2 linked regions of the Adhaeribacter arboris genome follow. The protein of the gene in region 1 interacts with the protein of each later gene in a pairwise test. Links are inferred from orthologs where the notes say so. Each region holds a gene or a part of one and is shown in the gene's direction. Other genes may lie near its edges.

Region 1 (4,586 bases):
GTTTACCCTTGGCATCGCGGCGCAACAGAGTATACTGGCTTTTTTTATCTTTAATATTTGCTTTTTCAAACTCAGCTTTAGTCATGTTCTGGGGGTAAAAATTAGCTGTTTCTGGTTTTGATTTTACACCCGGAATAAAAGGCTCATTATTTTCTAAGCGATCCCAAGGACCATAATTTATTTCTACAAATTTGCGGGTAGCGCCGTCTTGAATGGCATTAAGCAAAGAGTCCCGGTTGCCGTAAGCTTCATACCAGAAAATGTCATCCATAATTTTAGCGGCATCTATTAATAAGGGCAGCATCTGCTTTTCTTTCGCCGTAAGCGTATTTAAATCAGCAGCTAGCTTTACTTGTACGTACTTACTTAAGCGGGCATAAATTGGGGTTGTTTTGGTAGTATCAGTAGGTTGTTGCGTATTTAGTACGGTTTGTTCGGCTTGCTGCTCTTTATTTTTATTTTGGCAACTTAGCCCACAAAAAATACTTACTATGACCAACAGAAGAAAATAATTTCTTTTCATGCAGTTTCAAATTTAATTTTTCCGTAAGATAAATACTGTTACGGAAATAGCCAGGATAATGTACCGGATAATAGATTAAGCAGATTAAACGAAACTTTAACAGGAATCTAAGGGTACTAGATAGCAGAATTTTTATTAAAAACCTTTCAATAAATGACGTAATGTTTCTAATATTAAGCTATCATTTATTAGAAAATAGTTAATAAGGTATTATCGAAAACTTAAAATACTATTTATCTACTGGATATGAGGTGTTTAATACACAAATATTAATCTTAACTACAGTAATTTATTATCTATTCTATTCTGAACAAGAACAAGAAATAGATTTATGGCCCTGATAATTAGTTATATTCGCTTATGCGAATTAATATTTCGTTATTATTGTTAAAGTATTTACATTTGAAACCAAATTTTTAACAACCGTTTTTCATGAGTAATTTTTCGTATATCGCTAATGCAGACGCATCGTATATTGATGAGTTGTATAAAGCCTATCAACAAAATCCGGAATCGGTAGATTTTGGTTGGCGCAAGTTTTTTGAAGGATACGATTTCTCTGTAAAGTATGCCTCAGAAAACGGCAAATCTACTCCATCTGTTAATGGAACGGCTAAAACGGCTACTCCAACAACAGCTCCCTTAACAACTTCTACTTCGGATATTGATCGGGAGTTAAAAGTACGCAATCTTATCCAGGCTTACCGGAGCCGGGCTCATTTGCTTTCCAAGACTAACCCGGTGCGTCCGCGCAAAGACCGCAAAGCTCTTCTGGATTTAAAAGATTTCGGTTTATCCGAAGCAGACTTGGATATTGTTTTTCAGGCGGGGGAGGCAATTGGTATTGGTGCTTCTTCGCTGCGCGATATTGTTGCGGCTCTGAATAAAATTTATACCCAAACCATCGGCTTCGAATATATGTACATCCGCGACCCGGAAGTACTAGATTGGTTTAGAGATAAAATAGAAAAAGAATTCTTAGATTTTAATCCGCCTTTAGAATATAAAAAACGCATTCTTAGAAAGTTAAACGAGGCCGTTGTTTTCGAAAACTTTTTGCATACCAAATTCTTAGGCCAAAAGCGTTTCTCTCTGGAAGGTGGCGAAACTACTATTCCGGCTTTAGATGCTATTATCGATAAAGCCTCGGAATTGGGCGTAGAGGAAGTAATGATCGGGATGGCTCACCGCGGCCGTTTAAACGTGTTGGCGAACACCTTAGGTAAAACCTACGAACAAATCTTTAGCGAGTTTGAAGGTACCGCCGTGCCGGATTTAACTATGGGCGATGGCGACGTAAAATACCACATGGGTTATTCCAGTGAGGTAACTACTGCTTCGGGTAAAAAAGTAAACCTGAAATTAGCGCCTAACCCCTCGCACTTAGAAGCAGTAAACCCAGTGGTAGAAGGTTTTGTACGGGCTAAAATCGATAGCATGTACAATAACGATTACCACAAAATATTACCTATTTTAATTCATGGGGATGCAGCTTTAGCAGGACAAGGCATTGTATACGAAGTGACGCAAATGTCGCAGTTGGAAGGTTATAAAACGGGGGGTACTATTCACTTTGTAATTAATAACCAGGTTGGCTTTACTACCGATTTTGAGGATGCCCGCTCATCAATTTACTCTACGGATGTGGCGAAAATTATTGATGCTCCGGTACTGCACGTGAATGGTGACGACCCCGAGGCTGTAGTTTATGCCGTACAGGTAGCTACCGAATACCGCCAGCGGTTCCACGCCGATATTTTTGTAGATATGGTTTGTTACCGTCGTCATGGTCATAACGAGAGCGATGAGCCTAAATTCACGCAACCGCAGTTATATAACCTGATTTCCAAGCATCCGAACCCACGGGAAATCTACAATAAAGTATTAATTAACCGGGGCGAAGTAGACGCGCAACTGGCCGAAAATATGGACAAAGAGTTCCGTGATTTACTACAAGACCGCTTGAACCTGGTGAAACAAAAGCCGTTGCCGTACAATTACCAGGTGCTGGAAAAAGAATGGCAGGTACTGCGCCGGTCTAAACCCGAAGATTTTGACCAATCACCGGATACCAGTATTAGCCAGGAAGTGGTAGAAAAAGTTGGAAAAGCGCTTTCTACTATTCCGGAAGGTTTTAAACCCTTAAAGCAAATAGAAAAACTCCTGAAAGAACGCCAGGAGATGTTTTTCACTACCCAGACTTTAAACTGGGCGGCGGCTGAATTGTTAGCTTACGGTTCGTTGTTGCTGGAGAATAAAATTGTACGTTTGGGTGGTCAGGATGTGCAGCGTGGAACCTTCTCGCACCGGCATGCGGTATTGCACGACGCTGAAACGAGCCAAGGTTATAATAGTTTGAACTACATCGACGAGAAGCAGGAGAAAATGCGTATTTATAATTCCCTGCTTTCGGAATTTGGGGCGTTAGGTTTTGAATTTGGCTATGCTATGGCTAACCCCAATGCCTTAGCTATTTGGGAAGCTCAATTCGGGGACTTTGCCAACGGGGCCCAGGTAATGATTGACCAGTTTATTACGCCATCCGAATCAAAATGGCAACGCATGAACGGCGTGGTAATGTTATTACCGCACGGTTACGAAGGCCAGGGACCGGAACACTCCAATGCCCGGCCGGAAAGATTTTTACAGCTAGCGGCTGAATACAATATTTTTGTCACCAACATTACTTTACCGGCTAACTTCTTCCACGTATTGCGCCGGCAATTAGCATTGCCCTTCCGGAAACCGTTAATTAACATGGCGCCGAAATCAATGCTGCGTCACCCCTTAGCTGTTTCGCCATTATCTGATTTTACTTCCGGTTCTTTTAAAGAAGTAATTGGTGATACGTACGCCGAAGCCAAAGAAGTGAAAAAGGTTATTTTGTGTTCTGGCAAATTCTATTACGATTTATTCGACGAACAGCAGAAAAACAACCGGAAAGATGTAGCGGTTATCCGGATAGAGCAATTACATCCTTTCCCGCATCCGCAACTGGAAGCGGAATTAAGTAAATACAATAATCCGAAAGTTTACTGGGCCCAGGAAGAACCTTCGAATATGGGTTATTGGGCGTATATTTTGCGGGCCTTGCGGCTTAAAAATATTCTGCAGGACTTTATTGCCCGCAAGGCAAGTTCGTCGCCGGCTACCGGTTACCTTAAAATCCATAACAAAGAACAACGCGAACTCGTCGAAAAAGCATTCGCGATATAGTTTAGAGTTATGAGTTAAAAGTTATGAGTTGATGTAGGCTAAAAGTAAATTAAGTGTAAATCTTAGCTGCTTTTAACCTGCATCAACTCTAAATTTTTATAATTTTAACTCATAACTCATAACTTTTAACTCATAACTCTAAAAATATGTCATTGGAAGTAAAAGTGCCCGTGGTGGGCGAGTCGATAACCGAAGTAACTATTGCCAAATGGCTGAAAAAAGACGGTGACCAGGTAGCTATGGACGAAGTTATTTGTGAACTGGAGTCTGATAAAGCTACCTTTGAACTGCCCGCTGAAGGAGCCGGAATACTACGGATAAAAGTAGGCGAAGGCGAAACCATTCCGATTGGTACAGTACTGTGCAGCATTGAGGATGGTGCTAGCAGTAATGGTACCGGCCCTGCTGCTGCTGGCACTACCGCTGAAAGTAAAGGCAGTGGCTCTGGTTATGGTGGAGCAGTAGCAGAATCGCAGCCGGCAGAAGCCCAAACTATTACCGACCCGCAAGGCACACCTGCTGCCGAGAAAGCACCAGTAGCTGAGAGTTCTTACAATCCAGTGTCAACGAATAATAATCCGCAAGCCGGCAATGCGGCAGTTACTGCCAAGGGTGGGACAAAAGAAATCAAAATTCCAACTGTAGGTGAATCTATTACGGAGGTAACTATTGCCAAGTGGCTCAAAAAAGATGGCGAATTAGTGGCTCTCGATGAAGTTATCTGCGAATTAGAATCCGATAAAGCTACTTTTGAACTACCCGCCGAAGTTGCTGGAACCTTACACATTGTGGCTCAGGAAGGAGCAACCGTACCAGTAGGCGCCGTAATTTGTACCATTGAAAGTAC
Region 2 (4,173 bases), 2.8 Mb from region 1 along the record:
TAATCCAGAATTGAAAATCAGGATCTTGCAGTACTATTTCAGATTATGTAACGGTGCAAAATTTAGTTTTTGCTCCGTAGCAACTATATTAGTAGTGCTTTACAAAAAATAGCGTGTAAAATTACAGTGAATAAAAAAGAATATCCCCGCCGCAAGCAGCGGAGTACCTGTTATAATTTTAGTTTGTTTCAACAAAAATGGTGGAGAATTAAACCCAAAAAGATTAAAGTATCTGCCGAAACCCGGAAAAATAAACGGGTAAAGCAGACTTTAATTCTTGTTTAGGTAATTTCGGTGAGATTAACTTATTTCTACTGGTTTAGAGTTGAACTGATACGTAGTATCCTGCCGGAACTGGTTATTTTCGCTCCTTAAAATACTAAAATTATTCAGTTCAATGTCCCAGTTATAGGTTCTTTGGTTTAGATAGGTAATTAAGGTGGGTAAAATTTCGGGAGTAGTATCGCGGAGGGCCAGAGATATATGCGGTACCCAATTTTCCGGATCGTAAAAATTGACAGTATGCCGGCTGAAAGCCCGAATACCCCGGTAAAGCTCGGCATGTACCAGGTTAAATCCATCCGCCCGGATAACCGGTACAAATATTACCGGGTGTTCGCCCGGAAAAATACCTAAACCGGTAGTCTTCACGCGAACGGATTTGGTTTGACCGGCAACCTCGCTTAAGTAAGTTTTTAATTGAGCTAATTTTTCTATTTCGCAAATCAGCCAGGTAACGTGCGGATCGGCCGTAATTTTAACCCCTTTTAAACCGAAGGTCCGTTCCAGATCGTCGATTATTTCATTCACCATTTGAGAATGCTCTGCATCCAATAAGGAGACAACCGCTACCATCATTTATTTTTAACCTGCAAACGAAAGAAAGTCCGTATTCGTTGTATTAGTTTTTAGTCCACAGTCCATGGACGGTAGACCAAAGTTGAGATTGTTAAGTTGCTAAATTGCTAAATTTTTTAAATAAATTAGTACAACCTTATAACTTTCCAACCTTAAAACCTACTGACTTGTAACTTGTAACGCATTTGCTTAGCTTTGCGTTTTTATTGCCTCCTTTCATGATTTCTATAAATAATCTCGATTTTCATTTCGGCAGCCGTACCCTTTACGAAGATGCCAGTTTACATATTAAACCGAAAGATAAAATTGGCTTAATTGGTTTAAACGGTACGGGTAAATCTACGCTGCTGCGCGTTCTGGTAGGGGAGTACAAGCCCGATAACGGGACCATTCAAATGAGTCGCGATACTACTTTGGGCTTTTTAAATCAGGATTTATTATCGTATCAAACCGAGGATAGTATTTTGCTGGTGGCCATGCAGGCATTTGAAGAAGCTTTGGTGCTGCAAAAGAAAATTGAAGAGGTACTACACCAGTTTGAAACAGATTACCGCGACGAACTGGTAGATGTATTAGCTAAGCTGCAAGAACAATTTGAAGCCTTGGATGGCTACAACATTCAGAATAAAGCCGAAGAAATTTTAGAAGGTTTAGGCTTTGGCACCGAAGAGTTACAAAAACCCTTGAAAACTTTTTCGGGTGGTTGGCGCATGCGGGTAATGCTGGCGAAAATTTTATTGCAAAAACCTTCTTTGCTCCTGCTCGATGAGCCTACCAACCACTTGGATTTACCTTCTATTAAATGGCTTGAAAATTATCTGGAAAACTATGAAGGAGCCTTGGTGATTGTATCGCACGACCGGGAGTTTCTGGACAAAACTACCAACACCACCGTTGAAGTAGCGCAGCAAAAATTAAATGTATACGCCGGTAATTATTCTTTTTACCTCGAAGAAAAAGAATTGCGCAACGAAATTCAGAAAGGAGCTTTTGAAAATCAACAATCTCAGATTCGGCAGGCCGAACGGTTTATCGAACGATTTAAAGCCAAAGCCTCTAAAGCCAAGCAAGCGCAAAGCCGCGCTAAAATGCTCGATAAACTGGAGCGAATTGATGATGTAGCCAGCGATGCTCCCAAAGTAAATTTTAAATTTCAGTTTACGGTGCAACCGGGCCGTCATATTCTGCGGCTGGAGCACATGAGTAAAAGCTACGGCGAGAAAATGATTTTCCGGGATACCCACGTAAATATTGAGCGAGGTGATAAAATTGCTTTAATTGGGGCGAACGGTAAAGGTAAATCCACGCTTTTGCGCATTATTGCCGGCGACGAACAAATTAATGGTAAGCGTCAGCTAGGCCATAACGTAATAATGGCCTTTTACGCCCAGCACCAGTTAGAATCTTTACACATTGAAAATGAAATTCTGCAGGAATTAATAGAAGCGGGCAGCAAACGTAACGAAATGGAATTACGCGGCGTATTGGGTTCTTTTTTATTTACGGGCGATGCGGTTTTCAAAAAAATTAAGGTTCTATCCGGGGGAGAAAAATCAAGGGTCGCTTTGGCCAAAACCTTAATTTCAGAAGCAAATTTTCTTTTGCTCGATGAGCCTACCAACCACCTGGACATGCAATCGGTTAATATTCTGATTCAGGCTTTAGAGCAATACGAAGGCACTTTCGTGGTGATTTCGCACGACCGTTACTTTGTAGAAAATGTGGCAAACAAAATCTGGTATATCGAAGATTATCAATTAAAAGAATATCCGGGAACCTACCACGAATACGAATACTGGCAAGAACAACGGGAGAAGAACAACCGCAAAAATGGAATTACCATAGAAAAGTCAGTAGCTAGTAAACCCCAAACTGTTAAAACCATTGCACCTACCGGCAACATGGTTAATTTGCAACAAGACTTAAAAAAATTGAACCAACAGTTGAAAGAGGTAGAAAACCAAATTGGTGAATTAGAAAATAAACAAGTAAACCTGGAAAACCAATTGGCTGATCCTAAAATATACGGTAACTCTTCGCGATTGCAGGAAACGACGCAGCAATTTGAAATTCTAAAAAAGGAACTTGAACGCAAAAATACGCTGTGGGAAGAAACCGTACAGGCCATTGATGAATTGGAAAGTCAAGTAAAAAAATCCTGATAAAATAAACCAAATGGGGGTGTCCGTTCGTTTTCTTACCTTTACGTATGATGATGAATAGACCCCCATTTTATTTACTCCTCGCTCTTTTCAGTTCTTTATTTTGGGGCCCAACTTGTGTTCCCGTGGAGCAAACCACTGCCTCATCGGGAGCTACTTCCGGGAAATCGGAATATTATGCCTCTACTGCGCTCCGCTACGAAGATTTCGTGTACGATCCTACCATCAAATCGGTGCAATGTTATGTGCAGACCGGTAATGCCGAAGAAGTATTTAATGCTCCGGTAGTGCCTCTGGTGCAAACTGAACCCATCATGCTGGAATTTGATCAGTTAAATACGCCTCAGCAACGATTTACGGTTAAATTTGTTTACTGCAATCTTGACTGGACCGAAGCACGCTTAACCCAAATTCAGTTTATGGACGAGTTCAATGAATTTTATATAACAGATGCTTTATCTTCTTACAATACCAAAGTACCCTACTTTCATTACCGCTTTCAGTTACCCCGCGTAAAACTTCCCGGTAACTACTTGGTAGTTGTAACCGATAGAAGCGGCAATCCAATTATTACCCGGCGCCTGTTGGTTTACGATAACCGGGTTACGGTGGCAGCAAAATCGGTTTTACCGGTAGGAACCGAAGAAAGGGCCACGAATCAACAAATAGATTTTAATATACTCTACCCGGAATATCCGGTTGTAAATCCTTCGCAGGAAATTAAAGTGGTGCTGCGCCAGAACAGCCGCTGGGATAATGCTAAAACTAACTTACGTCCTTCTTTTGTGCACGACACGCAAAAGCGACTGGAATATACTTTTTTTAACGGAGCCAGCAGTTTTCCGGGTTTAAAAGAATACCGTGGTTTTGATGATCGTAATCTACGAGGCCGGGGCTTTAACGTAGAAGCCGTTAGTTTAGAAGCAAACCCGGTAGAGGTAAAATTGTACCCCGAAAAAAATCGTTCCCGCGAAGTGTACTCCCAGGACGTAGATATAAACGGTAAAATGGTGTACGAGAACCGGCGATTTGGCAGCACCAATACCGGCGACCCCGATTATGTACTGGTAACTTTTGCCCTGGCAGCGCCTGATCCGGTTCCCGGCGATGTTTATGTATTTGGGCAACTGAGCGATTGGAAACTAACGCCGGA

What was found.
Region 2: the proteins of AHMF7605_RS16120 (region 1) and AHMF7605_RS04785 interact in binary tests that used the Escherichia coli proteins (3 or more experiments, as listed by UniProt). The link is inferred for Adhaeribacter arboris from one-to-one orthologs.

Annotation. Positions count from the first base shown.
Region 1 is NZ_PYFT01000001.1:3,899,361-3,903,946, reverse strand. What follows is about bases 620-3,939. They hold AHMF7605_RS16120 (2-oxoglutarate dehydrogenase E1 component), read left to right. Parts: upstream 620-955; coding sequence 956-3,739; downstream 3,740-3,939. Other genes in these bases: odhB (2-oxoglutarate dehydrogenase complex dihydrolipoyllysine-residue succinyltransferase), read left to right, coding at 3,886-3,939. Also shown: AHMF7605_RS16125 (dipeptidyl-peptidase 3 family protein), read right to left, coding at 1-523; more of odhB, read left to right, coding at 3,940-4,586. UniProt on the Escherichia coli protein: E1 component of the 2-oxoglutarate dehydrogenase (OGDH) complex which catalyzes the decarboxylation of 2-oxoglutarate, the first step in the conversion of 2-oxoglutarate to succinyl-CoA and CO(2).
Region 2 is NZ_PYFT01000001.1:1,141,258-1,145,430, forward strand. Bases 642-3,548 are described here. They hold AHMF7605_RS04785 (ABC-F family ATP-binding cassette domain-containing protein), read left to right. Parts: upstream 642-1,076; coding sequence 1,077-3,020; downstream 3,021-3,548. Other genes in these bases: AHMF7605_RS04780 (2'-5' RNA ligase family protein), read right to left, coding at 642-858; AHMF7605_RS04790 (type IX secretion system plug protein), read left to right, coding at 3,068-3,548. In the rest of the region: more of AHMF7605_RS04780, read right to left, coding at 301-641; more of AHMF7605_RS04790, read left to right, coding at 3,549-4,173. UniProt on the Escherichia coli protein: Genetic data indicate it may be involved in ribosome assembly or function.